2 regions of the Kitasatospora sp. NBC_00374 genome follow, and region 1 is predicted to be linked to the other one. Evidence: predicted binding sites of a transcription regulator. Region 1 holds the regulator's gene; the other holds the start of a gene.
What was found. The regulator HrcA, encoded in region 1, represses chaperone genes, less so after heat shock. The targets are predictions, from matches to a motif close to TTNGCACTCNGNNNNNCNGAGTGCNAA.
Positions count from the first base shown of each region.

Region 2: a site for HrcA is predicted at 7,452-7,478, ahead of groES (co-chaperone GroES). Genes of this name have one in related genera too.

Region 1 covers NZ_CP107964.1:2,968,830-2,984,436, reverse strand. The annotation lists gene OG871_RS13420 (helix-turn-helix domain-containing protein) at 1-579, opposite strand, end outside; gene OG871_RS13415 (class I SAM-dependent methyltransferase) at 733-1,578, opposite strand; gene OG871_RS13410 (DUF3097 domain-containing protein) at 1,684-2,511, opposite strand; gene OG871_RS13405 (DUF2785 domain-containing protein) at 2,566-3,354, opposite strand; gene OG871_RS13400 (hypothetical protein) at 3,416-4,000, opposite strand; gene htpX (zinc metalloprotease HtpX) at 4,026-4,946, opposite strand; gene hrcA (heat-inducible transcriptional repressor HrcA) at 5,179-6,258, shown strand; gene dnaJ (molecular chaperone DnaJ) at 6,330-7,475, shown strand; gene OG871_RS13380 (16S rRNA (uracil(1498)-N(3))-methyltransferase) at 7,605-8,354, shown strand; gene OG871_RS13375 (PDZ domain-containing protein) at 8,455-11,700, shown strand; gene OG871_RS13370 (DUF6458 family protein) at 11,761-11,985, opposite strand; gene OG871_RS13365 (ATP-binding protein) at 12,065-12,529, opposite strand; gene OG871_RS13360 (STAS domain-containing protein) at 12,602-12,994, opposite strand; gene OG871_RS13355 (GlsB/YeaQ/YmgE family stress response membrane protein) at 13,098-13,358, opposite strand; gene OG871_RS13350 (RNA polymerase sigma factor SigF) at 13,591-14,463, shown strand; gene OG871_RS13345 (DUF4230 domain-containing protein) at 14,529-15,284, opposite strand; partial or broken gene OG871_RS13340 (VanZ family protein) at 15,352-15,607, opposite strand, start outside.
Region 2 covers NZ_CP107964.1:3,660,858-3,676,464, reverse strand. The annotation lists gene OG871_RS16390 (alpha/beta fold hydrolase) at 1-661, shown strand, start outside; gene tsaE (tRNA (adenosine(37)-N6)-threonylcarbamoyltransferase complex ATPase subunit type 1 TsaE) at 755-1,255, shown strand; gene OG871_RS16380 (hypothetical protein) at 1,361-1,549, shown strand; gene OG871_RS16375 (hypothetical protein) at 1,581-2,216, opposite strand; gene tsaB (tRNA (adenosine(37)-N6)-threonylcarbamoyltransferase complex dimerization subunit type 1 TsaB) at 2,367-3,020, shown strand; gene rimI (ribosomal protein S18-alanine N-acetyltransferase) at 3,044-3,538, shown strand; gene tsaD (tRNA (adenosine(37)-N6)-threonylcarbamoyltransferase complex transferase subunit TsaD) at 3,531-4,613, shown strand; gene OG871_RS16355 (hypothetical protein) at 4,610-4,870, shown strand; gene OG871_RS16350 (polysaccharide deacetylase family protein) at 4,907-5,773, shown strand; gene OG871_RS16345 (methyltransferase domain-containing protein) at 5,755-6,960, opposite strand; gene OG871_RS16340 (hypothetical protein) at 6,978-7,373, opposite strand; gene groES (co-chaperone GroES) at 7,622-7,927, shown strand; gene groL (chaperonin GroEL) at 8,028-9,659, shown strand; gene OG871_RS16325 (LysR family transcriptional regulator) at 9,820-10,815, shown strand; gene OG871_RS16320 (WhiB family transcriptional regulator) at 10,904-11,230, opposite strand; gene OG871_RS16315 (response regulator transcription factor) at 11,757-12,368, shown strand; gene shbA (RNA polymerase sigma factor ShbA) at 12,621-13,331, shown strand; gene guaB (IMP dehydrogenase) at 13,613-15,115, shown strand; gene OG871_RS16300 (GuaB3 family IMP dehydrogenase-related protein) at 15,336-15,607, shown strand, end outside.

The sequences.
Region 1 (15,607 bases):
CGCGAGCCGGGCGACCGGGACGGTGCCGGCCGAGCGGCGCAGCCCGGCCCAGGCCAGGCCGACCTCCGGGGCCCAGTCGTGGCCGGCGGCGAGCCGGGCGGTGAAGAACGCGTCCAGGAGGGCGAAGCGCAGGGTCCACCCGGAGGCACCGGCCAGCCGGTCCACCAGCTCGGCGGCCGGCGGGCCGAGCACATCGCGCAGGTCGGCCCACTGGGACGCCAGCTCGGCGGCGACCGGCCCGAGGACGGCGTACGCCCCCCGGGGGGTCAGCGAGACCGCCACCCCGTGCATCCGTCCGCCGTGCTCGCCGATGGAGGCGGTGCGGTGCAGGCCCGCCACCGAGGAGACCAGCGAGCCGCGCGAGCCGCCTGAGACCGCGTCGAGCAGCCGCATCGGTGCGCCGAACCCGATGGTCAGCGTCAGGACGTCGGTCGGTACCTCGAGGCGCCGTCGCGGCTGGCGCAGATCCTGCCGGAAGCCCCGGTACCCGAGGATGTGGCCGCGCAGCCGGGGCTCCGGCCGTCCCTCGACCAGTTCCCACGCGCCCCCGGCGCCGGTCGATCCCTGTGCTGTTCGCATGTCGTACCCCCACGGTCGAAGCCGAGCAGCTTGGCATGCTCACGCTTTCAAGACCGTCGGGCTGTCGCCCGCCCGAACGCCCGCCTTGGCCGAAGCCGGACCCCGGTCGCAGGGCGGTCCCTCGACATCCGGCCGAAAACCCACCGCCGGCGCTCAGCCGCCCCCGCGGCCGCTCCCGGCGGCCTCTCCCCAGGCGGTGATCATGCCGGGGGAGAGGTCGGCGAAGTCCGGCGAGGCGAGGTCGCGCTCGGCGGCCGCCAGGGTGTCGGCGTCGACCAGGCCGGTGGCGAGCATCGCCTCCCGCACCCGGCGCCAGGTGTCCAGCCAGAAGGCGGTGATCGGCGCCCCCGGGGTCAGCGGCGGGACGTAGACCTCCGCGCCCACCCCGGTGAGCCCGGCCTCGCGCAGCCTGACGGGGTACCGCGGCGTCCAGCCGACGTCCGTGCCGATGGACTCGCGAAGGCCCCGCCACATCGCCCGCATGGCGAGGCGGTACGGGCTGTCCGGCGCCCCGGCGGTGGTGAGGTCGATCGCGTCGCTGAGGACCAGCCGCCCGCCCGGGGCGAGCAGCCCGGCGAGGCGGGCGATCGTCCGCCGGCTGTCGGGCAGGTGCATCAGCAGGAACCGGGCGTGCACCAGGTCGAAGCGGCCGGGGTCGAAGTCCGCCGAGGTGATGTCGGCGGCCAGGGTGCGCAGCCGGGGGCCGGCGTACGGCTCGACGAAGCGCGGGTCCCGGTCGACGGCCAGTACGTCCGCGCCGACCTCCTCGGCCAGCCAGCGCGACACCGTGCCCGTGCCGGCGCCCAGATCCAGGCAGCGCAGCCCCGGACGGGCGCCGAGGGCCAGTAACCGGGCCCGTGTGAAGCCGTCGTAGGCGACGGCGCCGAAGTCGATCCGCTCGGCCTCACCCGGGGCGCCGGGCTCGAAGAGGTCCCGGCCGTAGGAGCCGGGTACCGCGGGGCGTCCGGGCGGTACGGGGTTCGCCCGATCGGTGGCCATCGGTCCTCCCGTCCGCCCGGGGAGCCCGGTGCGCGGAGACTGCGGGGACCTCACCAGCGTATCCGCGATCGACCGCCGCGCCCGGGCGCGGATCCGCGGCCGCGCTCAGTCCGCCAGGGTCACGAAGTCGATCAGCTCCTCGACCCGGCCCAGCAGGGCCGGGTCGAGGTCCTTGTAGGAGTTCACCGAGGCGAGGATCCGCTTCCACGCCGCGGGGGTGTCCACCGGCCAGCCGAGACGGCGGCACACGCCCTCCTTCCAGCCCTCCCCGCGCGGGACCTCCGGCCAGCCGGGGATGCCCACGCTGGACGCCTTGACCGCCTGCCAGACGTCGACGTACGGGTGCCCGACGACCAGCACCGCGTCGCCGGTCACCTGCCCGGCGATCCGGTGCTCCTTGGTGCCGGGCAGGAGGTGGTCCACCAGCACGCCGAGCCGTCGGCCGGGCCCGGGCGCGAAGTCGGCGACGATCGCCGGCAGGTCGTCGATGCCCTCCAGGTACTCCACCACCACGCCCTCGATCCGCAGGTCGTCGCCCCAGACCCGCTCGACCAGCTCGGCGTCGTGCCGGCCCTCGACGTAGATCCGCGACTCGCGCGCCACCCGGGCCCGGGCGCCCGGCACCGCGACCGAGCCGGAGGCCGTCACCCCGGGCCCGCGGGCGGGGGCCGGACCGGCCGGCCGCACCAGGGTCACCACCCGGCCCTCCAGCAGGAAGCCGCGCGGCGTCAGCGGGAAGACCCGGTGCCTGCCGAAGCGGTCCTCCAGGGTGACGGTCACCCCCTCCGCGGTCTTCTCGCAGCGCACCACGGCCCCACAGAAGCCGGTCGCGGCCTCCTCGACCACCAGGTCGCGTTCGGCCGCCACCTCGGGGGCGGGTTGCTGCCGCTTCCACGGCGGGGTCAGGTCCGGTCCGTACTGCCTGCTGCGCATGCCGGGACTATACGAAATCCGACACGCCGTCACCGCCCCGACCCGCACCGGCCGTCATCCCGTGTACGGCACCACCGGCGCGACCACCTCGGCCAGCCGCCGCAGCAGCGCCGTACGGTGCGTCACCGGCACCGGCGCCGCGTCGCGCGCGGGCCGTACGCCCCGGTCGGCCGGCAGGTAGAGCGCCCGCAGGGTGCGCACGGTGTTGGACAGGTGCGCGGGGACCGGCCCAGGGCGGCGGGCCGCGAACGCCGCTTCGACCGGGCCCAGCCAGCCGAGCGACTGCTGTTCGGTCAGCTCCGGCCGGGTCAGGGTGAGGGCCAGCGCGTACGCGAGGCGGCCGTCCTCCATCGCGTCCAGGACGTGGTCGGTGGGGGCCAGCAGCCGGGCCGCGCCCAGTGACAGCAGCGGCGCGGGGTCGACCCGGGGGCAGCGGCCGAGTGCGCCGAGCAGATCGGCGCCGTGGGCCACCGCGTGCAGCCAGCCGAGCTCGGGGTGGTGCCCGCGCAGATCGGTCTCGGCCGGGTACCAGGCGGCGAACGCCGCCAGCCAGCGCGGCTCGTACTCCCCGGCCCGGACCAGCTCGGCGAGGACCAGTGGCGCGAAGGTGCGGGCCTGGACCTCGGGGTCGGTCAGGCGCTCGGCCATCTCGTCGCCCAGCCGGCGCCGCAGGGCCGGGTCGAGGCCGGGGATCCAGCGCTCCAGCAGGTACAGGGCCTGCTCGTCGCGCAGCACCGGGGCGGGGGAGCGCAGGGCCAGGCTCAGCTCCGCCACGGCCTCGGCGACCGGGCGGTCGGCCGGGGGCGCGCAGCCGTTGTCGATGATGTTCTGCCAGTCGGTCATGGCAGGGCAGGCTAGGGGCCCGGGCCCGGTCCGCGCCCGTGAATTGCGGTCCGGCGGGCCGTCAGAGCCCGGGCGCGCCCCAGACCGGGAACCAGCGGCTCAGGTCGTTCTCCAGCCGCAGGTCGTTGCCGAGCATCGCCTTCACCTGGAGCTCCAGCGGGGTGTTGCGCTTCTCGCCGCCGCCCGGCATCGGGGCGAACGGGTAGAACGAGCCGCGCTTGTACAGGTACACCAGTGCCAGCGGCTGCCCGGCCTCGTTGCGGAAGCCCACGAGCGAGCAGAGCAGCTGCGGGCCGAAGCCGTTGACCTCCAGCTCGCTGTTGACCGCGTGCAGGTCGTTCACCAGCTCCGGCAGCTGCTCGGGGGAGTGCCGGGCGAGCAGCCAGGAGTACCCGTAGGCGTCCTGGGAGGCCTCCACCGGCACTCCGCCGTTCGGGGTGTCGGCGTCGAGCAGGGCCCGGACCTGCCGCTCCACCTCGGCGAAGGCGCCGCCCTCGACGGCGGCGAAGCAGACCGAGCCCAGACCGGTCGGCCGGAAGGCGGACGCCGCCTCCAGGGTCAGTGCGGCCGAGGGCACCCCGAAGAGCTGGTCCAGGTCCGGCTTGACGGGCTTGCTGCGGCCGAACAGGGCGTCCAGGAATCCCACGTGCAGCTCCTCTGCTGGATGGCTCTCACCGGCCGAGCTCGGCGGAGATCTTCGCCAGCTGCGCCAGCCGCTGCTCCAGCGACGGGTGGGTGGACAGCAGCTGGGTGGCGGCGTCCCGGGCGCTCAGTGCAGGCGCGAAGTAGAAGGCGTTGTACGCCTGCGCCTGGCGCAGGTCCCGGGTGGGGATCGCGGCGATCTGGCCGGTCACCTTGGTGAGGGCGGAGGCCAGCGAGCTCGGTCGGCCGGTGAGCTGGGCGGCCGCGCGGTCGGCGGCCAGCTCCCGGTAGCGGGAGAGCAGCCGGGTGAGCAGGAAGCTGAGGGCGTAGACCACCATGCTGACCAGCGGAATGATGATCATCGCGATGGCGGCGTTGCTGTCGTTGCTGTTGCGGTTGCCGCCCATCATGCCGCCGTACAGGGCGATCCTGGTCATCGCGCCGGCCAGGACGCCGAGGAAGCCCGCGATCGTCATCACCGCCACGTCCCGGTGCGCGACGTGCGAGAGCTCGTGGGCGAGGACGCCCTCCAGTTCCTCCGGCTCCAGGCGGCGCAGCAGCCCGGTGGTGACGCAGACCACGGACTTCTCCGGCTTGCGGCCGGTGGCGAAGGCGTTCGGCATGGCGTTGTCGGCCACCGCGACCCGGGGCTTGGGCATGTCGGCCAGGGCGCAGAGCCGGTCGATGGTGCCGTGCAGCTGGGGGTACTGCTCGGGGCTGACCTCGTGGGCGCCCATCGCCCGCTCGGTGATCTTGTCGCTGAACCAGAACTGGGCCACGAACAGCCCGCCGGAGATCACGACGATCAGCGGCCAGGCCCCTCGGAACAGGACGATCAGCAGGCCGGTGAAGCCCACGTACACCAGGCCGATCAGGAACATCGTGGTGATCATCCGGCCGGTCAGCCCCCGGTCGGGGGCGAACCGGGAGTGCTGCCCTGAAGTCGACATCGCCGCTCCTTCGATCGCGCGCTCGCCTCCGATGCTGCCACTCGGGGCGCCCCCGGGCACCACGCACCGGCGCCTGCCGCCCCGGCAATGCGGGCAGGATCACCGGGGCGGCCCGTTCCTGCCGTCGGACCCGGGCCTTACACTGGCAGGTAAGGTTCTGGCACTCTGCCCGCCGGAGTGCCAGAAATCGGACACTCAACAGCTCAACGGACGAAGACGGAGGTGCGTGCCCATGGTCGACGAGCCCCGTTCCGTCGAGCCGGCCCGCGCGGTGGAGACCCGCCCCGTCAGCCGTCCGCTGGACGACCGCCGGCTGGCGGTGCTCCGGGCGATCGTCCAGGACTACGTCGGCACCGAGGAGCCGGTCGGCTCCAAGGCGCTGGTCGAGCGGCACAGCCTCGGAGTGTCCCCGGCCACCGTGCGCAACGACATGGCGGCGCTGGAGGAGGAGGGCTTCATCCAGCAGCCGCACACCAGTGCGGGCCGGATCCCCACCGACAAGGGCTACCGGCTGTTCGTCGACCGGCTGGCCGAGGTCAAGCCGATGACCAGTCCGGAGCGCCGGGCGATCCGGCACTTCCTGGAGGGCGCGGTCGACCTGGACGACGTGGTGGCCCGCACGGTGCGGCTGCTCGCGCAGCTCACCCGGCAGGTCGCGGTGGTCCAGTACCCCTCGCTGACCCGTTCCACGGTGCGGCACATCGAGCTGGTCCAGCTGACCCCGGCCAAGGTGATGCTGGTCCTGATCACCAACACCGGCCGGGTCGAGCAGCGGATCGTCGACTGCCCCGGCGCGGTCGGCGACACCGTCCTGGCGGACCTGCGGGCCAAGCTGAACGCGAAGGCCGTGGGCCGGCCGCTGCCCGAGGTGCCGACGGCACTGGAGGACCTCTCGGCCGCCTTCGAGGCGGGGGACCGGCCGGCCGTGAGCACGGTGCTGGCCACCCTGTTCGAGACGCTGGCCGAGCAGAACGAGGAGCGGATCATGCTGGCGGGCACCGCCAACCTGACCCGCTTCGGACATGACTTCCCGCTGACCATCCAGCCGGTGCTGGAGGCACTGGAGGAGCAGGTGGTGCTGTTGCGCCTGCTGGGTGAGACGGCGGACGCCACGATGACGGTCCGGATCGGCCACGAGAACGCCTACGAGGGGCTCAATTCCACCTCGGTGGTCTCGGTCGGTTACGGTTCGGGCGACCAGAGCGTGGCAAAGCTCGGGGTGATCGGTCCGACCCGGATGGATTACCCCGGCACAATGGGGGCGGTGCGAGCGGTGGCACGGTACGTGGGCCAGATCCTGGCCGAGTCGTAGGAACAACGCGTCGCAGGACGGCGCGCAGCAGTCGCAAGCACTTCTAGAGGCGGAACAAACCGGAGCATTTGGTGGCCACGGACTACTACGCGGTACTCGGCGTCCGACGTGACGCGGGTCAGGACGAGATCAAGAAGGCGTTCCGACGTCTCGCGCGCGAACTGCACCCGGACGTCAACCCGGACCCGAAGACGCAGGAGCGGTTCAAGGAGATCAACGCCGCCTACGAGGTGCTCTCCGACCCCGCGAAGCGTCAGGTCTACGACCTCGGCGGGGACCCGCTGTCGCCCAACGGCGGCGGCGGTGGCGGCGGCGCCGGCGGTTTCGGTGCGGCCGGGTTCGGCTTCTCCGACATCATGGACGCCTTCTTCGGCGCCGCCGGCGGCCAGCGCGGACCGCGCTCGCGCACCCGGCGCGGCCAGGACGCCATGATCCGGCTGGAGATCACCCTGGAGGAGGCCGCGTTCGGCACCACCAAGGAGCTCCAGGTCGACACGGCCGTCACCTGCACCACCTGCAGCGGTGAGGGAGCGGCCCCCGGCACCTCCGCGCAGACCTGCGACATGTGCCGTGGCAAGGGCGAGGTCTCCCAGGTCACCCGGTCGTTCCTGGGCCAGGTCATGACCTCCCGTCCCTGCCCGCAGTGCCAGGGCTTCGGCACCGTGGTGCCGACCCCGTGCCCGGAGTGCGCCGGCGACGGCCGGGTCCGCGCCCGCCGCACCCTCACCGTCAAGATCCCGGCCGGTGTCGACAACGGCACCCGGATCCAGCTGGCCGGCGAGGGTGAGGTCGGCCCCGGCGGCGGCCCCGCCGGCGACCTGTACGTCGAGATCGCCGAGACCACCCACCCGACCTTCCAGCGCCGCGGCGACGACCTGCACTGCACGGTCACCATCCCGATGACGGCCGCCTCGCTCGGCACCCAGGTGCCGCTGCAGACCCTGGACGGGCTGGAGGAGGTCGACATCCGGCCCGGTACCCAGTCCGGCCAGTCGATCCCGCTGCACGGTCGGGGCATCACGCACCTGCGCGGCGGCGGCCGGGGCGACCTGATAGTGCATGTCGAGGTGCAGACGCCCACCAAGCTCGACCCCGAGCAGGAGGACCTGCTGCGGCGGCTGGCCGTGCTGCGCGGCGAGGAGCGGCCGTCCGGGCACTTCGCGCCCGGGCAACAGGGGCTGTTCTCCCGCCTGAAGGACGCGTTCAACGGTCGCTGACCGAGGGCTCTCCCAGGGGCGTCGGGGTCACCCCCCGGCGCCCCTCGCGTGTGGACGCGGTCCGACGCGTCCGGACCCGGCGGCCGAGGCCGCCGACAGACGCAGACAGATCTACCGGAGGTTTGGTTCATGACCGCGCCCGTGTTCGTCGTCGAGACCGCGGTGCTGGGTGCCGCCGGGCCCGGCTCGGTGGTCCGGCTGGACGGCCCGGAGGGCCGCCACGCGGCGGCGGTGAAGCGGCTGGAGCCCGGTGAGGCCGTCACGCTGGCGGACGGCCTCGGCCTCGGGGTGGACGGCACGGTCACGGCGGTGCACGGCAAGGACGCGCTGGACGTCACGGTGGACACGGTGCGCCGGGAGCCGGAGCCGAGTCCCCGGATCGTGGTGGTCCAGGCGCTCCCCAAGGGTGACCGGGGCGAGCTCGCGGTGGAGACCATGACCGAGGTCGGGGTCGACGTGGTGATCCCCTGGGCGGCGAACCGCTGCATCACGCAGTGGAAGGGCGAACGCGGCGCCAAGGCGCTCGCCAAGTGGCGGGCCACCGCCCGGGAGGCCGGCAAGCAGTCCCGCCGGCTGCGGTTCCCCGAGGTGCGCGACCTGGTGACGACGCGTCAGCTCGTCCCGCTGCTCGGGCAGGCCGCGCTCGCCGCCGTGCTGCACGAGGACGGCGCCGCGCCGCTGGCCACCGCCGAACTGCCGGGCGGCGGGGACATCCTGCTGGTCGTCGGCCCGGAGGGCGGCGTCGCCCCCGAGGAGCTGGCGGCCTTCGCCGAGGCCGGCGCCCGCCCGCACCGGCTGGGGAGTTCCGTCCTGCGGACCTCGACCGCCGGGGTGGCCGCCGGGGCGCTGCTGCTCGGCCGCACCGGCCGCTGGGCCTGACCGGCCCGGCACCGGCCCGGCACCGGCCGCGCCGGCCCTCGGAGTTCGCCCTCGAAGAAACCCTTGGCCGCCCCCCGGGGCCGTGCCTAGGGTGGCTGTCGTGACCGAACCAGAGAGCACCCCCGCGAGCGCCTACCTGCGCCACCCGCACCTCCACGGTGACCTCGTCACCTTCGTCGCCGAGGACGACATCTGGCTGGCCCCGGTCGAGGGCGGCCGGGCCTGGCGGCTGACCGCCGATCAGGTCCCGGTGCGGCGGCCCCGGTTCTCGCCGGACGGCCGGCTGGTCGCCTGGACCTCCACCCGGGACGGCGCCCCCGAGGTCCACGTGGCCCCGGTCGACGGCGGCCCGGCCCGGCGGCTCACCTACTGGGGCAACCCGTACACCACCCTGCGCGGCTGGACCGCGGACGGCCGCCCGATCGCGACCACCACCGCCGGGCAGGCCACCATCCGCCGGTCCTGGGCCTTCGCCGTGCCGCTCGACGGCGGCGAGCCCACCCGGCTCCCGTACGGCCCGATCGGCGGGCTGGCCTTCGAGCCGGACGGCGAGAGGGTGCTGCTGCTCTCCGCGATCAGCCGCGAGCCGGCCTGGTGGAAGCGCTACCGGGGCGGCACGGCCGGCAAGCTGTGGATCGGCTCCCAGGAGTTCGAGCGGCTGCACCGGGAACTGGACGGCAACATCGAGTCCCCGCTGTGGGTGGGCTCCGGGCCGGCCTCCAGGGTCGCGTTCATCTCCGACCACGAGGGCACCGGGCAGCTGTACTCCAGCCTGCCGGACGGCTCCGACCTGCGGCGCCACAGCGAGAACGAGTTCTACGCCCGCAACGCGAGCACCGACGGCACCCGGGTGATCTGGCACAGCGGCGGCGACCTCTGGCTGCTGGACGACCTGGACGGCGCCGAGCCGCGCCGGCTGGACGTCCGCCCGGCCGGGCCCCGCCCGGACCGCCAGCCGCACCCCACCCCGGCCGCCGGGCAGTTGGAGACCGTCGCCCCGGACCGCACCGGCCGGGCCAGCGCCGTCGTCGTCCGCGGCAGCGTGCACTGGCTGACCCACCGGGAGGGCCCGGCCCGGCTGCTGGAGCAGACCCCGGGCGCCCGGGCCCGGCTCGCCCGGGTCGTCCCGGGCGCGGACGGCGAGCAGGGTGCGGTCTGGGTGACCGACGCCGAGGGCGACGACGCGATCGAGTTCGCCCCCGCCGTGCTGGGCGCCGAGCGCCGCCGGCTCGCCGCCGGGCAGCTCGGCCGGGTCCTCGACCTGGCGGTGTCGCCCGACGGGAAGCAACTGGCCGCCGCCTCGCACGACGGCCGGCTGCTGCTGGTCTCGCTCGCCGACGGCGCCGTGCACGAGCTGATCCGCAGCGGCGACGGCGAGGTCAGCGGCCTGGTGTTCAGCCCGGACTCGGGCTGGCTGGCCTGGTCGCAGCCGGTGCTCGGCCCGTGGAGCCTGCGCCAGATCATGCTGGCCGACCTGGCCGACCGCACCGTCGCCGAGGCCACCCCGCAGCGGTTCGCCGACTACTCGCCGGCCTTCACGGCGGACGGCAGGCATCTGGCCTTCCTGTCGGTCCGCAACTTCGACCCGGTCTACGACTCGCACGTCTTCGACCTGTCCTTCCCGACCGGCACCCGGCCGTACCTGCTGACGCTGGCGGCCGACACCCCGTCACCGTTCGGTCCGCAGCGGGCCGGACGGCCGATCGGAGGGGAGTCGGAGGACGCCAAGGGCGCCAAGGCCGGTGCCGAGGGCAAGGACGCCGAGAAGGGCGAGGACGCCGCCCCGGTCACCCGGGTCGACCTGGAGGGCATCGCCGACCGGATCATCCCGTTCCCGGTGGAGGGCGGCCAGTTCGGGAGCCTGCACGCCACCAAGGACGGAGTGGTGTGGACCAGGGTGCCGCTGGTCGGCGAACTGGGCGACAACGCCGCCTCGCTGGAGGACGTCCACCCCCGCCCCGCCCTGGAGCGGTTCGACTTCGCCAAGCGCCGGGCCGAGGAGCTCGTCGCCGGTGTCGACGGGTACGCCGTCAGCGGTGACGGCAGCCGGCTCGCGGTGCAGGACGAGGGGCGGCTGCGGGTGCTCCCGGCGGACAGCAAGGCCGGCGAGGACGACGACCTCGACGTCGACCTCGCCCGGGTGCGCGCCACCGTCGACCCGGCCGCCGAGTGGCGCCAGATGTTCGACGAGAACGGCCGCCTGATGCGGGACAACTTCTGGCGCGCCGACATGAACGGCGTCGACTGGGCGGGCGTGCTGGCGCGCTACCGGCCGCTGGTCGAGCGGGTCGGCACCCGTGACGACCTGGAGGACCTGCTCTGGGAGACGGTCGGCGAGCTCGGCACCTCGCACGCCTACATCCGCGGCCCGGGCCCGGGCACCGAGGAGGCCCGCCTGCAGGGCCTGCTCGGCGCGGACCTGGTCCGGGACGGGGAGGTCTGGCGGGTCGCCAGGATCCTGCCCGGCGAGTCCTCCGACCCTCGGGCCCGCTCCCCGCTGACGGCGCCCGGCGCGGCCGTCCGCCCCGGGGACGCCGTCGTGGCCGTGAACGGCCGCCCGGTCGACCCGGTGACCGGCCCCGCGCCGCTGCTGGCCGGCACCGCGGGCCAGCCGGTCGAGCTGACCGTCACCGGCAAGGACGGCACCGGTGAGCGTCACCCCGTGGTGGTGCCGCTCGCCGACGAGGAGGCGCTGCGCTACCACGACTGGGTGGCCGGCCGCCGCGCCGCGACCAGGGAGCTGTCCGGCGGCAGGCTCGGCTACCTGCACGTCCCGGACATGGCCAGCCCCGGCTGGGCGCAGCTGCACCGCGACCTCAAGGTCGAGATGTCCAAGGAGGGCGTGGTCGTGGACCTGCGGGAGAACCGCGGCGGCCACACCTCGCAGCTGATCATCGAGAAGCTCAACCGGCGGATCATCGGCTGGGCCCCGGCCCGCGACCTGGCGAACCCGAGCTCGTACCCGGACGACGCCCCGCGCGGCCCGGTGGTCGCGGTGGCGGACGAGTTCTCCGGCTCGGACGGCGACATCGTCAACGCCGCCATCCAGGCGCTCGGGATCGGCCCGGTCGTCGGCACCCGCACCTGGGGCGGCGTGATCGGCATCGACAGCAAGTACACCCTGGTCGACGGCACCGGGGTGACCCAGCCCAAGTACGCCTTCTGGCTGGAGGGCTACGGCTGGGGCGTGGAGAACCACGGCGTGGACCCGGACGTCGAGGTCCCGATCGCGCCGCACCAGTGGGCGGCCGGCCAGGATCCGCAGCTGGCCGAGGCCGTCCGGATCGCCCTGGCCTCGCTGGCCGAGACCCCGGCCCGGAAGCCGCCGGCGCTGCCGGAGCTGTGACCCGCGCCCCGGGGGCGGACGGCGAGGCGCCGTCCGCCCCCGGGGCCGGTCGGGCCCGGCTCAGACCTCGTCGACGTAGCGCCGCTCCTCGACCACCGCGTCGCCGCGCAGCCGGCCGGCCCGGCGGCGCCGGAACACGTTGACATAGGTAACCAGCCCGAGCAGCCCGGCGAGCATCAGGATCACACCCACCGTGTGCAGGTTCACTCCCGAGACGTGCCAGTCGACGGCGAAGGCGAGGATCGCCCCGAGCGCGAACACGATGACGCAACCGCCGATTCCCATGGTGTCGACCTCCAACCCGTGGTGCGGCCCGTTCGGACCGGCGCTCGCCTACCCCGGGCGGGGCCCCGCATGCGGCGTGCTACACCCCGGGCTCCGGTGCCCCGGGGACGCGGACCTCGGCCCAGACCGTCTTGCCGGTGTCGTGCACGGCGACACCCCAGTCGTCCGCGAGCCGCTGGATGATGTGCAGGCCGTGGCCGCCGGGCAGGCCGGGGCGGTGCGGGAGGCTGAGCACCGGCGGGGTCCGCGCGGCGTCCGTCACCTCGATCCGCAGCCGGTCCTGCGTCAGGCGCAGGCTGAGCTGCAGTGCCCCGCCGGCGTGCAGACGGGCGTTGGCGACCAGCTCGGAGACGACCAGGAGCAGGTCCTCCACCGCCTCCTCGCCGGGCCAGGCCCAGTCGGCCAGCGCCGTGCGGGCGAACTCCCGGCCGAGCACGACCTGCCGGGGCAGTCCGGCCAGCCGGACGGTCCGCCGCTGCCCGGCGGCGGGCAGGTCCGGTCGGAGCCGCTCGACGGCCTCTGCGCCTCTCTGACCGCTGGTCATCTGTTCACCCCGGCATGGTCGTTCATGATTGGTCGGTGGGGGGCACGCGTCGCGCCCCGGAGTCGTCGCCGCTCACGCGTCGGCGAGTGCGTCCGGGAGCGAGGCGTGCAGGGAGAACACGGCCCCCGCCCCGGTCAGTTCCAGCAGTCGGCCGAACTGGCCGTCGGGCGCGGCGGCCAGCCGCAGCTCGACCTCCGCCTCCTGGGCGGCGAGCCTGGTGCGCAGCAGCAGGTTGAGGCCGGAGGAGTCGCAGAAGCTGACCTCCGCCAGGTCCACCACCACGCGGGCGGGGCCGGCCGCGAGTGCCTGTTCCAGGACCTCGTCGGCCGGAGCCAGCGTGTCAAGGTCGAGCTCGCCGGCCAGGGCGACCAGCACGGTGGTGCCGCGGCGCTCCTGGCGGGCGGTCAACCGGCCGGCCGGGAGGGTCGCGCAGAGGCGCTCCGCCTCGATTCCTTCGTCAGACATCCGTTCCTCCGTGCAGCCCTGGATCACAGCCGACGATAGGCGTGGAGAGGGGGGAAACGGAAGGGCGCTGCTGCCCGGAGGGTGGCATGGCACGGGCTCCCGATCAGCGTCCCCGGCGGGACCAGGCGGGACCGACCAGGCCGATCAGCAGGGCGGCGGCGCCGACCTGCAGCAGGTGGCGGACCCAGTCGACCCCGCCGGTGTCCCGCACACCGAGCGCGGCGGCCAGGCTGTTGCCGATCAGGCCGCCGACGATGCCCAGCAGCACGGTCAGCCAGAGCGGGATCGCCTGGCGGCCGGGCAGGACCAGCTTGGCGAGCAGGCCGATCACGAGGCCGGCGAGGATGGCCCACAGGATGCTCACGGGGGCTCCTTTCGTCCGTTCCGTCCCGGACTGTCCGGGGACGTTCGTCGCCTGCCCGCGTTCCGCCGTCGCATGCACGCCGCGCGGACGTGCCGAGGAAGGGGCGACCATGTTCGATCGCGCCGGAAATCGTGAAGGTGGTGTGTGGACGGGGTCCTTCCGGTGGGACCGGGGTACACGCCGTGGGTCAGAGCGCGGACGAACCACGCAAGAGGCCGGAAGAGGGAGAGCCATGGCCGTCCTGAATCCCACGACGTCGATCACCACCCCGAAGTCGCCGAGCGCGACCCCGACGGGCCCCGCCCCGCTGCCCAGGATCGACGACCCGTCAGCCGTGTCACCCGCTGACGCCCGCGCGCTCTCCAGGACGCTGTTCCAGCGGCTGGGTCAACTCGAGGAGGGCACCCCGGAGTTCTCCTACGTCCGGGGGACCCTGGTCGAGCTGAACATGGCCCTGGTCAAGTTCGTCGCGGGCCGGTACCGGACCCGCAGCGAGCCGATGGAGGACATCATCCAGGTCGGCACGGTGGGCCTGATCAAGGCCATCGACCGCTTCGACCCCGGCCAGGGGGTCGAGTTCACCACCTTCGCCATCCCCACCATCGCGGGCGAGATCAAGCGGTTCTTCCGGGACACCGGCTGGATGGTGCACGTGCCCCGCCGGCTGCAGGAGCTGCGGATCGCCCTCGCCAAGGCCACCGACGAGCTGCAGCAGCTGCACGACCGGGCCCCGAGCACCGCCGAGCTCGCCGAGCACCTCTCGCTGAGCGAGGCGGAGATCCGTGAGGGCATCGTCGCGAGCCGGGCCCAGACCGCCGGCTCGCTCGACATCGGGGCGGGCTCCGACACGGACGACGGCCCGACCCTCGGCGACCGGCTCGCCTTCGAGGAGCGGGACTTCGAGCTGGTGCTCAACCGCGAGGCCCTGAAGCCCGCCATCGCCGCGCTGTCGGAGCGCGACCGCGAGGTGCTCTCGCTGCGCTTCGGCTCGGACCTGACCCAGGCCGAGATCGGCGAGCTGCTCGGCTTCTCGCAGATGCACATCTCCCGGGTGCTCAAGCGCGTGCTCGGTGAACTCCGTACCGCACTGCTGACCGAGAGCTGAGACGGTACGACTCGGGGCGCCCACACCTGCGCGTGTGGGCGCCCCGAGCCGTACCGGCGGGCGGGTCAGGCGGTCATGGTGACCGTCACCGTGGTGAAGCCGGCCGAGCGCAGCAGCCCCTCCAGCATGGTGCGGGTGCTCTGTTCGGCGCGCTGGGCGAGCTCGGTGTCCTTGGCGGCCTGCTCGATCTTCTGGGTGGCGAGCACCTCGACCTGCTGCTGGTTGCCGGGGTTGCCGCCGAAGAAGTCGCCGATCCGGTCGAAGAACCCGCGCTGCTGGAGGTAGACGTAGGAGCGGCGGACGTCGAGCGCGGCCGGGGCGAGCCGGGCGTGCGGGACGACCACGGTGACGGTGGAGCGGTCGGCGGAGACGGTCACCGCGCCCTTGTCGAGGGTGCTGAGGTCGGTGTAGGCGTCCACGGTGCCGGCCGCCACGTACAGGGTGCGGTTGCCGAGCAGGGCGGACGGCAGGAACGCGGCCTCGTGGTCCAGGTCGACGATGACCTGGAAGTTGCCCTGGGCGCCGGTGAACCGCTTCATCTCCTGGATCGACCGCAGCAGCACCGGCTGGCTGCGGTCGACGGTGCGGCGCTCGAACGGGTTCGGCAGCGAGGGGAGCAGCCCCAGGTGCGCCCCGGCGAGGAAGACCGCGAGGATGGCGGCGAGGGTGACCGGCAGAGCGACGTACCAGGGGGCGCGGCGCCGGCCCGGGCGCGGCTCGGCCCCTGCCCCGGCCCGGCGGGCCGGCCCCTTCCCGGCTTCGTCCGGTGCTGCGGCCGGGATGTCGGACTCGGCGGACCGGCCGCGTCTGAGGAGTGCCATCGGTGTCCCCTTCTCTTCTCTGTCGGGTCTCGTCGGACGGTGGTGCGGGCCGGGCCGGGCCGCCGGGTCAGTCGCGGCGGGCGTGCAGGGCGACCCCGAGGCGCCGGCCGAGCAGCAGGCAACTGAGCAGGGCGCCGGTGGTGTTGAGGAGGACGTCGTCCACGTCGAAGGCCGGGCCGGTCACCGGGGCGGCCTGGGCGACCTCCACGGTCACCATCACCAGGGCGGTCGGCGCGGTGACGGCGAGCGGACGGCGCAGGAACCGCTCCCGCCCCTCGGCCGGGACGGCCGGCCCGGCCCTCGCCCGCGGCCCGTCCACCGGG
Region 2 (15,607 bases), 690 kb from region 1:
CCCGATCGTGCTGGTCGGCCACTCGATGGGCGGGATGACCGTGATGGCCCTCGCCGAGCAGCGCCCGGAGCTGTTCCGGGAGCGCGTCGCCGGAGTGGCCCTGGTCGGCACGCTGGCCGACGACTGGGACTCGGTGACCCTCGGGCTGCCCGCCGTCGGCGCCAGGCTGCTGCGCCGGGTCGCGCCCGGGGTGGTCAGGGCGCTGGGCCGGCAGGTGGAGCTGGTGGAGGCCACCCGGCGCTTCGGTGCCGACGTGACCGGCGTGTTCTACCGCCGGTTCTCGTTCGGCGGCAAGGACGTCGACCCGTCGGTGGCGCGGTTCGCCGAGCAGCTGCTGGACGCCACCCCGATCGACGTGGTCGCCGAGTTCTACCCCGCGTTCTCGGCGCACGACAAGCGGGCCGCGCTCGCCGCGCTGGACGGCGTACCCACCCTCGTCCTGGCCGGGACCAAGGACCTGCTCACCCCGCCCGAGCACAGCGAGGCGATCGCCGCCGCGCTGCCCGGCGCCGACCTGGTGCTCGTCCCGGACGCCGGCCACCTGGTGATGCTGGAGCGCCCCGAGATCGTCGACCGGCAGCTGGCCGCGGTGCTGCGCCGGGCCGTGGACTTCGCGCACGCGGCCCCGCTGCCGCAGGCCGTCCGGGAGCTGCTGGACTGAGCGGTGCGCCGCAGCGGCCCGCGGTGTGGCACCGTAGCGGGAGCCGCCGTCGAGGGACGGCGGCGCACCCGGACGAAGGGCATCGCACGCGCCATGGGCACCCAGACCACCGTCACCGTCGCCACCCCCGAGCGGATGAACCGGCTCGGACGGGAGCTGGCGGGCCTGCTCAGGCCCGGCGACCTGGTCCTGCTCTCCGGTGAGCTGGGCGCCGGCAAGACGACCCTGACCCGCGGCCTCGGCGTGGGCCTGGGCGTGCGGGGGGCGGTCACCTCGCCGACCTTCGTGATCGCCCGGGTGCACCCGTCGCTGGTCGGCGGCCCGGCGCTGGTGCACGTGGACGCGTACCGGCTGGGCGGCGGCCTGGACGAGATGGAGGACCTCGACCTGGACGTCTCGCTGCCGGAGTCGGTGGTGGTGGTCGAGTGGGGCGAGGGCAAGGTCGAGGACCTCTCGGACGACCGGCTGGAGCTGCGGATCGAGCGGGCCATCGGCGGCAGCGCCACCGAGGACGGCGACCCGCGCACCGTCACCCTGACCGGGCTGGGCACGCGCTGGGACGGGGTCGACCTCGCCCGGCTGGGTGAGGAGTGACGACGGTTTCCCGACAGGCTGTCGGGAAGGTGTTGCGGGCGGACGTCCGGGCGTGATGGGATGGATGCGCTGTGGTTAGGTGTGCCTAACTAGGGAGCATCCTCCATGACGAGCACCACCCCCGCCGCGGAGACCGCGCCGCCGGCCGTGTCCATGAGCACCCTGCTGGCCGCCTGCGCCGCCGCCGCCGCGGTCTCCACCCCGCCCGAGCGGCGGCCGGCCGCCGAGCGGGACGCCCGGGACGACCGGGCCGACGAGCCGGCCGACGAGCGGCAGCACTCCCGCGCGGCCTGAGCCGCCGGCCGCCGCCCGGCCGTCCCGGGTGTCAGGGGACCACGACCACCGTGGTGCCCAGCGGCGCGAAGTCCCAGAGCAGCTGACCCTCCTCGCGGCCGGAGCGGATGCCGCCGGTCTTGGCCTTCCCGTTGGGAGCGGCGGACGGTGACGGGGCCGGCGCCCCGTCCGGCGACGGGTCGGGGGACGCGTCGGGCGAGGCCGACGGGGCGGCCGGGGCCGCGGAGGCCCCGTCGACCACGGCGCTGAAGCCGAAGACCGCGCCTTCCTGGGAGAACCGCACCACGTGCTCGATCTTCCGGCCGTCCGTGCCGGTGCCGGCCGCGGTGCGGCTGTACACCGGGTAGCTGCCGACCGCCGGCGACACCGAGCCGGGAACCACCGCGAACGAGGACAGCACCTGCGGCGTCTTGCGCGGGTCGACCAGCCAGACCTGGCGGGCGCCGAGCGAGTACACCACCCGCAGCCCGGTACCGGAGTTGGCGGGCAGCGGGGGAGCGGGGGCGACGGTCGGGTGGGCCGAGGTCAGCGGTGCGACCGGGGGCACGTACCCGGCCGCCACCGCCCGCTCCTGGGCGCCGCTCGCCTGGAAGGCCAGCAGGCCGACCGCGGCCATCGCCCCCAGGGTGAGAGCGGTGACCGCCAATCCAGCACCCAGCTTCGCCACGTCTGCTCCCACCGCTCGCCCGGGACCCGTTCCTGGGGCCCATCGTGCCAGGTCCCCTCGGGCTTTTCGGACCGATCCGATCGCGTGTTCACCGGCTCCGGCGGAGCTCTACCGGACGGCGGGCCCGGCCGACCCTCTAACCTTGGACCCGTGCTGCTGCTTGCGTTCGACACCGCCACCCCCGCCGTCACGGCCGCCGTCCACGACGGCGACACCGTCCTCGCCGAGTCGTACCAGGTGGACGCCCGGCGCCACGGCGAGCTGCTCCTGCCGACCATCGAGGAGGTGCTGCGCAAGGCCGGCGTGGACAAGAGCCGGCTGACCGACCTCGCGGTCGGCGTCGGCCCGGGCCCGTACACCGGCCTGCGGGTCGGCCTGGTCACCGCCGCCGCGCTCGGTCACGCGCTCGGCCTGCCGGTGCACGGCGTCTGCACCCTGGACGCGATCGCCCACCAGGCCCGCACCGAGGGCCTGGCCGGAGCGTTCACGGTGGCGACCGACGCCCGGCGCAAGGAGGTCTACTGGGCCTCGTACGACGCCGAAGGCACCCGGGTGACCGGCCCGTCCGTGGACCGCCCGGCCGAGCTGGCCCCCGAGCCGCAGGCCGTCGGGGCCGGTGCGCTGCTCTATCCGGACGCCTTCCCCGGCGCCCGCGGGCCCGAGCACGTCTCGGCCGGCGCGCTGGCCGACTTCGCCGTCACCGAGCTGGCCGCGGGCCGCGAGCTGCTGCCGAACCTCCCGCTCTACCTGCGCCGCCCGGACGCCCAGGTGCCGGCCGGCTACAAGGCGGTGCTCCCGGCGTGAGCCCCGCTGTCATCCTGCGGCCGATGCGCTGGTGGGACATCGAGCCGGTGATGGCGCTCGAACTGCGGCTGTTCCCCGAGGACGCCTGGTCGCACGCCATGTACTGGTCCGAGCTCGCCGAGGCGCACCCCGGCGGCACCCGGCACTACACCGTCGCCACCAGCGGCGACGGCGCGGTCGTCGGCTACGCCGGGCTGATGGCGATCGGCGCGGAGGGCGACGTGCAGACCATCGCCGTCGCCCCCGGCCACCAGGGCACGGGCCTCGGCGCCGCGCTGCTCACCGACCTGGTCGAGGAGTCCGCCCGGCGCGGCTGCACCGAGCTGCTGCTGGAGGTGCGGGTGGACAACGTGCGCGCCCAGCAGCTGTACGAGCGGTTCGGCTTCCAGCCGGTCGGCGTCCGCCGCGGCTACTACCAGCCCGCCAACGTCGACGCGCTGGTGATGCGCCTCGACCACCCCTCGAACCAACCGACGTACGACTCGACGCACGACTCGAAGGACCCTGACCATGGCTGACGAACCGCTCGTCCTCGGCATCGAGACCTCCTGCGACGAGACCGGCGTCGGCATCGTCCGCGGCACCACCCTGCTCGCCGACGCGGTGGCCTCCAGCGTCAACGACCACGCCCGCTTCGGCGGCGTCGTTCCCGAGATCGCCAGCCGGGCGCACCTGGAGGCGATGGTCCCCACCATCCAGCGGGCCCTGGACACCGCCGGGGTGAAGGCCACCGACCTGGACGGCATCGCCGTCACCGCCGGCCCCGGCCTGGCCGGCGCGCTGCTGGTCGGGGTGAGCGCCGCCAAGGCGTACGCCTGGGCCCTGGACAAGCCGCTGTACGGGGTCAACCACCTCGCCTCGCACATCTGCGTGGACCAGCTGGAGCACGGCCGGCTGCCCGAGCCGACGATGGCCCTGCTGGTCTCCGGCGGCCACTCCTCGCTGCTGCTCAGCTCGGACATCACCACCGACGTCCGGCCGCTCGGCGCGACCATCGACGACGCGGCCGGCGAGGCCTTCGACAAGGTCGCCCGGGTGCTCGGCCTGGGCTTCCCCGGCGGCCCGGTGGTGGACCGCACCGCCCGTGCGGGCGACCCGAAGGCGATCGCCTTCCCCCGGGGCCTGAGCAGCGCCAACGACCCCGCCTACGACTTCTCCTTCTCCGGTCTGAAGACCGCCGTGGCCCGCTGGGTGGAGGCGAGGCGCCGGGCCGGCGAGGAGGTGCCGATCGCCGACGTCGCCGCGTCCTTCCAGGAGGCCGTCACCGACGTGCTCACCCGCAAGGCGGTGCGGGCGTGCCGGGACAACGGTGTCGACCACCTGATGATCGGCGGCGGCGTGGCCGCCAACTCCCGGCTGCGCGAGATGGCCCAGCAGCGCTGCGACAAGGCTGGCATCGTGCTCCGGGTGCCGCGGCCGGGCCTGTGCACCGACAACGGCGCGATGGTGGCGGCGCTCGGCTCCGAGATGGTCTGGCGCGACCGCGCGCCGTCGTCCTTCGACCTGTCGGCGGACTCCTCGCTGCCGGTCACCGAGGTCTCCGTCCCGCACGCCGACCTCCACGCGCACGCCCACCGGGCCCTGCGGCCGTGACCACCGCGCTGATGTGGGAGGCCCGGGCCGCCGAGGGCCGGGCCGCCGAGCTGGAGGCCTGGGTCCGCACCGTGGCGCTGCCGGCGCTGCGCGGTCCGGCCGGGCCGGAACGGGCCGAGCTGTTCACCGCGCCGGGGGAGCGGGTGCTGCTGATCACCTGGTGGAGCGGGGAGCCGCAGCCGGTCGCCGAACCGCCGGCCGCGCTGCTCGGGCGACCCGTCCACCGGTGGTCCTTCACCCGTCAACACGTCGAGTAGCGTGCATTCCTGAGAGTTCGCTGAACGACGGGGGGCATGGTGAGGAAGACGTACGGCCTGGTGGCGCTGGCCATACTGGCGGCCGTGACGGGGTGCGGCGGCGGGGGTGGGCCGGGAGCGTCGGCGCCGTCCTCCGCGGCCGCCTCCGCCCCGGCCGGGACGCCGTCGCCCGCCCCGTCGGGCCAAGCCGCCGCCCCGGGCGTCGCGGGGTGGGCGAAGTGGGGCCTGACCCCGCTGCCGGCCGCGCCCGCCGCGCCGGCCGACAAGCCGATCAAGCTGACGAGGACCGGCCCGGTGCCGGTGTTCAGCGAGGTGCCGACACACGACAAGGTCGTCTTCGTCACCATCGACGACGGGGCGGAGAAGGACCCGAGGTTCGTCGAGATGCTGACCGACCTCAAGGTGCCGGTCTCGATGTTCCTGACCCGCGACATCGTCAAGGACGACTACGGCTACTTCAAGCCGCTCCAGGCCCTCGGCAACCACATCCACAACCACACCGCCGACCACCCGGTGATGAGCAAGCTCTCCCCCGACCGGCAGAAGAGCGAGGTCTGCGACACCCAGGCCGCACTCACCCAGCAGTACGGCACCGCCCCGCTGCTGTTCCGCCCGCCCTACGGCGACGGGGCCAACACGCCCGCGGTCAACTCCGCCGTGCAGCAGTGCGGTCCGCGCGCGATCGTGCTCTGGCGCGAGTCGATGCAGATCCACGACATGCAGTACCAGGCGACCGACAAGAAGCTGAAGCCCGGCGACATCATCCTGGCCCACTTCCGCGGCCCCAAGGACCTCAAGGGCGAGACGATGACCGCCATGTTCGGCGAGCTGCTGAGCCGGATCCAGGAGCAGGGCTTCTCGGTCGCCCGGCTGGAGGACTACATTCAGCCGCCCACCGGCTGACCGAGCATCATCAGCGGGCCGTCGTCCGTCCGGCAGAGGATCACCGTCACCGCGTTCGGCCCGGAGGGCTTGAGCTGGCGCCGCAGCTCCTCCGGGAGCACCGACACCCCGCGCTTCTTGATCACCACGGTGCCGACCCCGCGCTCGCGCAGCAGCGCCTTCAGCGTCTTCAGCTTGTACGGGAGCACGTCGGTCAGCTCGTACGCCTGTGCGTACGGGGTCGGGACCAGCCGGTCGGCGGTCAGGTAGGCGATCATCGGATCGACCGGCCGGCCGCCGATCTGCCGGGCCACGTCCGCGATCAGGTGCGCCCGGATCACCGCGCCGTCCGGCTCGTACAGGTAGCGGCCGACCCGCCCGGTCCCGGCCGCCCCGCCCTCGTCGTCCCCGGCCGCGGCGGGGGCCGCCGGCCGGCCGCCGGCCAGGGTGTGGCCACCCGGCAGCAGGGTGGCCCGGTGCGGCTCGGCGGCGCCGGTGCCGAACCACAGCACCGCCTCCTTCACCTCCCCGTGGTCCGAGACCCACTCCGCCTCGGCCCCCTCCGGCACGAGCTCGTGCGGGATGCCCGGGGCCACCTTGAGCGCCCCGTACGGGGTGCGACGGGCCGCCCCGACCGCCCAGGACAGCGGTGGCGAGTACGCCTCGGGGTCGAAGACCCGCCCGCGCGCGGTGCGCCGGGCCGGGTCGGTGAAGACCGCGTCGAAGCCGGTCACGTCGATCTCCGCGACGTCCGCGCAGCGCACCTCGATCAGCCCGGCCAGGCCCAGCGCCGCCGCGTTCGCCTCGGCCACGGCGCAGGTCAGCGGTGAGCGGTCGACGGCCAGCACCGCGACCCCGGCCCGGGCCAGCGCGATCGCGTCGCCGCCGATCCCGCAGCACAGGTCGGCCAGCCGCTTCACGCCGAGGGCGGCGAACCGTGCGGCCCGCCACTCGGCCACGCTGCGGCGGGTGGCCTGCTCGACGCCGTCCGGGGTGAAGAACATCGCGTCGGCGTCCGGGCCGAACTTCGCCCGGGCCCGCTGGCGCAGCCCGGCCTGCTCGAAGGCCGCCCGGACCAGCTCGGCGGGGTACTCCCGGCGCAGCCGGGTGGCCAGCGCCAGCTCCTGGTCGGGGGTGAACTCGCGCAGTTCGGCGAGCAGGGCCCGGCCCCGGTCGGTCAGCAGGGCTCGGAACGATTCGGTCTCCACGGCCCCATTGTCGGCGATCAGCGGGCCATCAGGGTCACCGCCAGCACCCCGGCCAGCAGGACGAGCTGGACGGCGGCCGCGCCGCGGTGCCGTCGAAGGGCGAGCAGCAGGGCGCTCAGGGCCAGGATCGCGCCGGTGCCCGCGGCCACCAGGGCGGGTGTGTGGCCGGTGTGCGGGCGGTCCGCGAGCGGCGCGCCCGAGGGCGGGTACTCGATCCAGGGGAACGGGTGTCCGGCGCCCGAGAGCAGCAGGAGGAGCACCGCGAGCCCGGCCAGCCAGACGTCCAGGGCGAGCACCAGCAGGCCGAGCGCCAGCCCGCCGTCCGGACCGGCGCAGACCGGGTCGCGCCGGATCGACGCGGTGTCAGGTCCGGTGCCGTGGGGGTGCGGTGGCGTCGGAGGGGAGGCGGACATCTCCGCAGTCTGCCCGCTCCCGGGCCGGTCGTACATGAGTACCGCTACTCAGTCCGATTCGAACGGCAGGCCGCGCCATTGGCACTCTGGTTGACTGAGTGCTAACCGCCGCCTATGGTCATTCCTGGCACTCTCCCCAGGGTGAGTGCTAACGCGATGGAGCATGTCTGACCCCCGCGACGGCAGGCCTGCGGACATCGCCACCTACCTGTTAGACAACCCCGTAATCTCCGAAGGGGAGCTCGGACGTGACCACCAGCAGCAAGGTTGCCATCAAGCCGCTCGAGGACCGCATTGTGGTCCAGCCGCTCGACGCCGAGACCACCACGGCCTCCGGCCTGGTTATCCCGGACACCGCCAAGGAGAAGCCCCAGGAGGGCGTCGTCCTGGCCGTCGGCCCGGGCCGCTTCGAGGACGGTCAGCGCCTTCCGCTCGACGTTGCCGTCGGCGACATCGTTCTCTACTCGAAGTACGGCGGCACCGAGGTGAAGTACCAGGGCGAGGAGTACCTGGTCCTCTCGGCTCGCGACGTTCTCGCCATCATCGAGAAGTAAGACGTTCCAGCCCGCCCCGGATCCGTGTCCTCAAGTGACAGGGGCCCGGGGCGTGGTTGTTGGCTCACGTAAACCAGGCACTTTCTGAGGAATCGGGATCATGGCGAAGACCCTGCAGTTCGACGAGGACGCCCGCCGCTCGCTGGAGCGCGGCGTGAACAAGCTGGCCGACACGGTCAAGGTGACCATCGGCCCCAAGGGCCGCAACGTCGTCATCGACAAGAAGTTCGGCGCCCCCACCATCACCAACGACGGTGTGACCATCGCGCGCGAGGTCGAGCTCGACGACCCGTACGAGAACCTCGGCGCGCAGCTGGTCAAGGAGGTCGCCACCAAGACCAACGACGTCGCGGGTGACGGCACCACCACCGCCACCGTGCTGGCCCAGGCCCTGGTCAACGAGGGCCTGCGCAACGTCGCCGCGGGCGCCGGCCCGGCCGCCCTGAAGAAGGGCATCGACAAGGCCGTCGCCGCCGTCTCCGAGCACCTGCTGTCCATCGCCCGCGAGGTCGAGGGCAAGGACGACATCGCCGCCGTCGCCGGCCTCTCGGCCCAGGACACCCAGGTCGGCGAGCTCATCGCCGAGGCGATCGACAAGGTCGGCAAGGACGGTGTCATCACCGTCGAGGAGTCCAACACCTTCGGTGTCGAGCTCGAGTTCACCGAGGGCATGCAGTTCGACAAGGGCTACCTGTCGCCGTACTTCGTCACCGACGCCGAGCGTCAGGAGGCGATCCTCGAGGACCCGTACATCCTGATCAACCAGGGCAAGATCTCCTCGATCCAGGAGCTGCTCCCGCTGCTCGAGAAGATCCTCCAGGGCGGCACCTCCAAGCCGCTGCTGATCATCGCCGAGGACGTCGACGGCGAGGCGCTGTCCACCCTGGTGGTCAACAAGATCCGTGGCACCTTCAACGCCGTCGCCGTGAAGGCCCCCGGCTTCGGTGACCGCCGCAAGGCGATCCTCGGCGACATCGCCGTCCTCACCGGCGGCACCGTCATCTCCGAGGAGGTCGGCCTCAAGCTCGACCAGGTCGGCCTGGAGGTGCTGGGCACCGCCCGCCGCGTCACCGTCACCAAGGACGAGACCATCCTGGTCGACGGCGCCGGTGACCACGACGCCGTGACCGGCCGGGTCGGCCAGATCAAGGCCGAGATCGCCGCCAGCGACTCCGACTGGGACCGCGAGAAGCTGCAGGAGCGCCTGGCCAAGCTGGCCGGCGGCGTCTGCGTCATCAAGGTCGGCGCCGCCACCGAGGTGGAGCTCAAGGAGCGCAAGCACCGCCTGGAGGACGCCATCTCGGCGACCCGCGCGGCCGTCGAGGAGGGCATCGTCGCCGGCGGTGGCGCCTCCCTGGTGCACGCCGCCAAGGTGCTGGAGGACGGCCTCGGCCTGTCCGGCGACGAGGCGACCGGTGTCGCGGTCGTCCGCAAGGCGCTCGCCGAGCCGCTGCGCTGGATCGCCCAGAACGCCGGCCTGGAGGGCTACGTCATCACCTCCAAGGTCGCCGACCTGGAGGCCGGCTTCGGCTACAACGCCGCCACCGGCGAGTACGGCGACCTGGTGAAGGCCGGCGTCATCGACCCGGTCAAGGTCACCCGCTCGGCCCTGGAGAACGCCGCCTCCATCGCCTCCCTGCTGCTCACCACCGAGACCCTCGTGGTGGAGAAGAAGGAAGAGGAGGAGGCCGGTCACGGTCACTCCCACGGTGGCCACGGCCACGCCCACTGACCTCGGTCGGTAGTCTCGGAGGCCCGGCGGCGCCCTGCGGCGCGGCCGGGCCTCCGGCGTGTCCGCGGAGCAGGGACAGGGCGCCGCGGACACGCCGGGGCCCGGAGCCTTGCTATCAGTAGAATTTTGTGAAGCGCAAAGCCTGCCTTATAACTGAGGCATGATCGAGGCCCGCCACCTCCGTGTCCTGCGCGCCGTCGCCCGGACCGGTTCGTTCTCCGCCGCCGCGCGCGAGCTGGGCTGCACCCAGCCCGCCGTGAGCCAGCAGATGAAGGCGCTGGAGAAGGCGGTGGCCACCCCGCTGGTGGTGCGCTCGGGCCGGGGGATGCAGCTGAGCGAGGCCGGCCGGGTGCTGGTGAAGCACGCCACCGGAATCCTCGCCGGGCTGTCCGCCGCCGAGGACGAGGTCGCGGCGATCGCCGGACTGCGGGCCGGACGGGTGCGGTTGGTGTCGTTCCCCACCGCGAGTTCCACTCTGGTGCCGCCCTCGGTCGCCCAGTTGCGTGCCGCCCATCCGGGGGTCCGCGTGTCGCTGGTGGAGGCCGAGCCGCCGGAGTCCCTGGCGATGCTGCGCGCCGGGGAGTGCGAGGTGGCGCTGGCCTTCCGCTACCCGGACTCGCAGGGCGGCGCGCCGCAGGCGTCCCCGCACGCCACCGCCCGCGAGGCGCGCGCCGAGGCGACCCTGGAGGCCGCGGCCTCCGCGGCGGCGACGGACTGGTCCGACCTGGTGGTCCGCCCGCTGCTGGACGACCCGCTGGTGGGCGTGGTGCCCGCCGCGCATCCGCTGGCCGGGGCGGGGCGCCCGGTGGATCTGGCGGAGCTGTCCGGGGAGCAGTGGATCGCCGGCTGCCCGCAGTGCCGGGGGCACCTGGTGGAGCTGTGCGAGGGGGCCGGCTTCGAGCCGCGGATCGACTTCGCGACCGACGACTACCCCGCGGTGGTCGGCCTGGTCGCGGCCGGTCTCGGGGTGGCGGTCCTGCCGGGGCTGGCGCTGGACTCGGTGCGCCATGCGGGAGTGGCGACGGTGCCGGTGCGGGCCGCCTCCGGCGGTCCGGCGGTGCGGCAGGTGGTGGCGCTGACCCTGCCGGACCTGGCCGAGGTGCCGGCGGTGGCGCTGATGCTGGACCGGCTCATGGGGGTGGCCGCCGCGCGTTGAGTGCGCAGGCGGCCCCGCGGGCGTCGGGGAAACTCCAGCAGGTCCAACGGACTTCAGAAGAAACGTTTCTCTATACAGTGACGCGATGTCAGTGCCGCAGGCCGGCCGGCCTGGTCAGCTGAACCTCGGCCAGGCGGTGCCGTGCGCGGCCGAGCAGCTCTTCGCGCTCGTCCTCGGTCAGACCGCCCCAGACCCCGTACGGCTCGCGCACGGCCAGGGCGTGCGCCGCGCACTGCGCTCGTACCGGGCAGCGCATGCAGACCTCTTTGGCGCTGGCCTCGCGCGAGCTGCGGGCCGCCCCGCGCTCGCCTTCGGGGTGGAAGAAGAGCGAGCTGTCGACGCCGCGGCAGGCGGCGGAGAGCTGCCAGTCCCAGAGGTCTGCGTTGGGGCCGGGGAGGCGGGAGAAATCTGCCATGGCTCATTCCCTTCAAGGACTCGGACCCGTCGGTTCGGCGAGGCGGCGATGGACCAGTACGGACACCTGGAAATATGACTTACGGCTCCTTCTGGAACAAGTCATCCACAGTCCGGCACAACAGTCAATGACCATAGATAAGCTATAAAAACGGGCAAAAGGGGCAGGACGTTTGAGTGGTCGTGATCTGGCAACCGGGTGGCCCCGGGTGCGCCGTCCTCCGCTCCGTGGCGCGCGTGGCGCGCACACCGCGCACGACCAGCACAAAAGTGCGGCGTGTGCACCGCGAGGTGGGTGATCGGTAACGGTCCGGCCACGTACAGTGGTGGAGATGGCCCTGAAGGCCGTAACTCATTCGAGTGACGGTCGTTGGATGTGCGGAGGCGGTTAGCGGGCGCTGGACGTCGGGAACGATCGCGGGGACACCGGCGATCCGTACGAGGTCCGTCGCCAATCGGCCGTGTCGGAGAGTGTTCGTACCAGCCAGGAGGCTCAACGTGACGCGGATCTGCTGCGGAGGACGGTCATGACATCCGTACTCGTCTGCGACGATTCCCCGCTCGCCCGGGAGGCGCTTCGCCGGGCGGTCGCGACCGTGCCCGGTGTCGACCGGGTGACCACTGCGACGAACGGTGAGGAGGTCCTCCGCCGCTGGGTGGCCGACCGTTCCGACCTCGTCCTGATGGACGTCCGGATGCCCGGCCTCGGCGGGGTGGAGACGGTCCGGCGGCTGCTGTCCGCCGACCCGGGCGCACGCATCATCATGCTCACCGTCGCGGAGGACCTGGACGGTGTCGCCCTCGCGGTGGCCGCCGGTGCCCGCGGCTACCTGCACAAGGACGCCTCGCGCGCCGAGCTGCGGGCCACCGTCACCCAGGCGCTCGCCGACCCGACCTGGCGGCTCGCCCCCAGGCGGCTGCGCAGCCCCGACATGGGGGCGGCCCCGACCCTGACGGCACGTGAGATCCAGGTGCTGGAGGGAATGAGCCACGGCCGCAGCAACGCCGAGATCGGCCGCGAGCTGTTCCTCTCCGAGGACACCGTGAAGACGCACGCGCGGCGTCTGTTCAAGAAGCTCGGCGCCTCGGACCGTGCCCACGCGGTGGCGCTCGGTTTCCGCTGGGGCCTGGTCCGCTGAGGCCCGTCCGGTTGGGTATCCGACACGGTAACCGCACGGGCGTGTGACGTTGTCGTCCCGAGGCTGCACCATGGAGATGTGGAGCACCTCGGGGACCAGCGGACAGGTGCTGCGGAGACAGGAGTTGCCGCAGCAGGCGGCAGCCCGTGGGGCGGGAGGCGGCACGTGCGCACAGTGGCGACGCATAACGTTCCGATGCACAAGTCCGGACGCGGTGCCGCGTTTTCCGCTTCGACCAGGCACCATGGACCGATGCGTGACGACGAGGCCACCGCTTCGGGCGAGGCTCAGCCCGAGCCGGCCCAGGCCGACGAGGCCGTCCCAGACGGCCAGGGTCTCGACCCGTCGTACGCGGAAACGGCCGAGGTCAGACCGCCGGTGCTCGGCAGCGGCACCTCCCCGTTGGTCGCCTCGCTGGTCGCGGCGGCCGTCCGTGGCGAGGGTCCGGCGATCGACGCGCTCCTCGCCTACGTCCACCCGCTCGCCCTGCGCTACTGCCGGGGCCGGCTGGTCCGGCTCCCCGGCGGCGCGCGGCACCACGTGGACGACGTGGTGCAGGAGGTGTGCGTGGCGGTGCTCTGCGCACTGCCGCGCTACCGCGACACCGGGCGGCCGTTCGAGGCCTTCGTGTACGGCATCGCCGCGCACAAGATCGCCGATCTGCAGCGGGCGGCGATGCGTGGGCCCGGCTCCACCGTCATCCCGCAGGACGACCTGCCCGAGACCCCGGACGAGTCGCTCGGCCCGGAGGAGCGGGCGCTGCTCAGCAGCGACGCGGCCTGGATCCGCGAACTGCTCTCCAACCTGCCCGCCCGCCAGCGCGAGCTGGTGCTGCTCCGGGTGGCCGCCGGGCTCTCCGCGGAGGAGACCGGGGAGGTGCTGGGTATGTCGCCGGGCGCCGTCCGGGTCGCCCAGCACCGGGCGCTGAGCCGGCTGCGGGCGCTCGCGGAAGAGTCCTCCTGACTTCTGCGTTGTCAAGGGGGCGCGAGTCGATACTCCGCGACACCAGTACCATGGGGTATCGGCACCTGGTCAGGTTGCCAAAGTTCCGTGGGCGCGTGCGGGGTTCCGTTGGAGGTTCCTCCGGTCGCCCGGCGTCTTGGTGGCCAAGCCCTGTGCCGGTGCGCGCGGGTGGGACGAGGCTGTACCGCGGCCGTCCGCCCGGCTGAGAGAGCTACGCGGCCCGGTAAACCCCCGCCGGCCGTGCCAGAGATCGACGGCCAAGCCACGGAAGGTCCCTTCAGATGTCTTACAACGCCGCAGGCGTACCCGAGAAGTTCGCGATGCTCGGGCTCACGTACGACGACGTCCTGCTGCTGCCCGGGGCCTCCGAGGTGCTGCCCAACCAGGTCGACACCTCCTCGCGGGTCTCCCGCAACGTCCGGGTGAACATCCCGCTGCTCTCGGCCGCGATGGACAAGGTCACCGAGTCGCGGATGGCCATCGCGATGGCCCGCCAGGGCGGCGTCGGCGTGCTGCACCGCAACCTCTCGATCGAGGACCAGGTCAACCAGGTCGACCTGGTCAAGCGCTCCGAGTCCGGCATGGTGACCGACCCGATCACGGTCGGCCCGGAGACCACGCTGGCCGAGGCCGACGCGCTGTGCGCGAAGTTCCGGATCAGCGGTGTGCCGATCGCGGACCCGGACGGCAAGCTGCTGGGCATCGTCACCAACCGCGACATGGCCTTCGAGTCGGACCGCCACCGCAAGGTCCGCGAGATCATGACCCCGATGCCGCTGATCACCGGCAAGGTCGGCATCTCCGGCGAGGACGCCATGGCGCTGCTCCGCCGCCACAAGATCGAGAAGCTGCCGCTGGTCGACGACGAGGGCCGGATCAAGGGCCTGATCACGGTCAAGGACTTCGTCAAGGCGGAGAAGTACCCGAACGCGGCCAAGGACGCCGAGGGCCGGCTGCTGGTCGGTGCGGCCGTCGGTGCCAGCGCCGAGGCCTTCGACCGCGCCCAGGCGCTGGTCGGCGCGGGCGTCGACTTCCTGGTCGTGGACACCTCGCACGGCCACAGCCACAACGCTCTGGCCTGGATCGAGAAGATCAAGTCCGCCGTCGCGGTCGACGTGGTCGGCGGCAACGTGGCCACCCGGGACGGCGCCCAGGCGCTGATCGACGCCGGCGTGGACGGCGTCAAGGTCGGCGTCGGCCCCGGCTCCATCTGCACCACCCGCGTGGTCGCCGGGATCGGCGTCCCGCAGGTCACCGCGATCTACGAGGCCGCGCTCGCCTGCCGGGCGGCCGGCGTGCCGGTGATCGGTGACGGCGGCCTCCAGTACTCCGGCGACATCGGCAAGGCGCTCGCCGCCGGTGCCGACACCGTGATGCTGGGCTCGCTGCTGGCGGGCTGCGAGGAGTCCCCGGGCGAGCTGATGTTCATCAACGGCAAGCAGTTCAAGTCCTACCGCGGCATGGGCTCGCTGGGCGCCATGCAGTCGCGCGGCCAGGGGCGCTCGTACTCGAAGGACCGTTACTTCCAGGCCGAGGTGTCCTCGGACGACAAGCTCGTCCCCGAGGGCATCGAGGGCCAGGTGCCCTACCGCGGCCCGCTGTCCGCCGTGCTGCACCAGCTGGTCGGCGGCCTGCGCCAGACCATGGGCTACGTCGGCGCCGCGTCCGTCGCCGAGATGGAGAGCAAGGGCCGGTTCGTCCGGATCACCTCGGCGGGTCTCAAGGAGAGCCACCCGCACGACATCCAGATGACCGTCGAGGCCCCGAACTACACCAGCCGCTGACCCGTACGGCCCAGGGCCCGCCACCGCTCCCGCGGCGGCGGGCCCTTCGCCGTGCGCTCGGCCGGCCGGGGCGGGGCGCAGGTCCGGCAGAAGGACCTCTCGAAGGCCGGCCGGCCGTCCGCCCCTCGGCCGGGTGCCGCGCGGGGGTGGGCCGGTACGGGATACTGGGGGGCGGCCGGGGTGACCCGGCAGGCAGATGCAAGCAGCAGAAGGGCTCGAAGTGACTGAGATCGAGATCGGGCGTGGCAAGCGCGGCCGCCGGGCGTACGCCTTCGACGACATCGCCGTCGTCCCCAGCCGCCGTACTCGTGACCCGAAGGAGGTCTCGATCGCCTGGCAGATCGACGCCTACCGCTTCGAGCTGCCCTTCCTGGCGGCCCCGATGGACAGCGTGGTCTCGCCCGCGCAGGCGATCGCCATCGGCAACCTCGGCGGCCTCGGGGTGCTGAACCTCGAAGGCCTGTGGACCCGGTACGAGGACCCGCAGCCGCT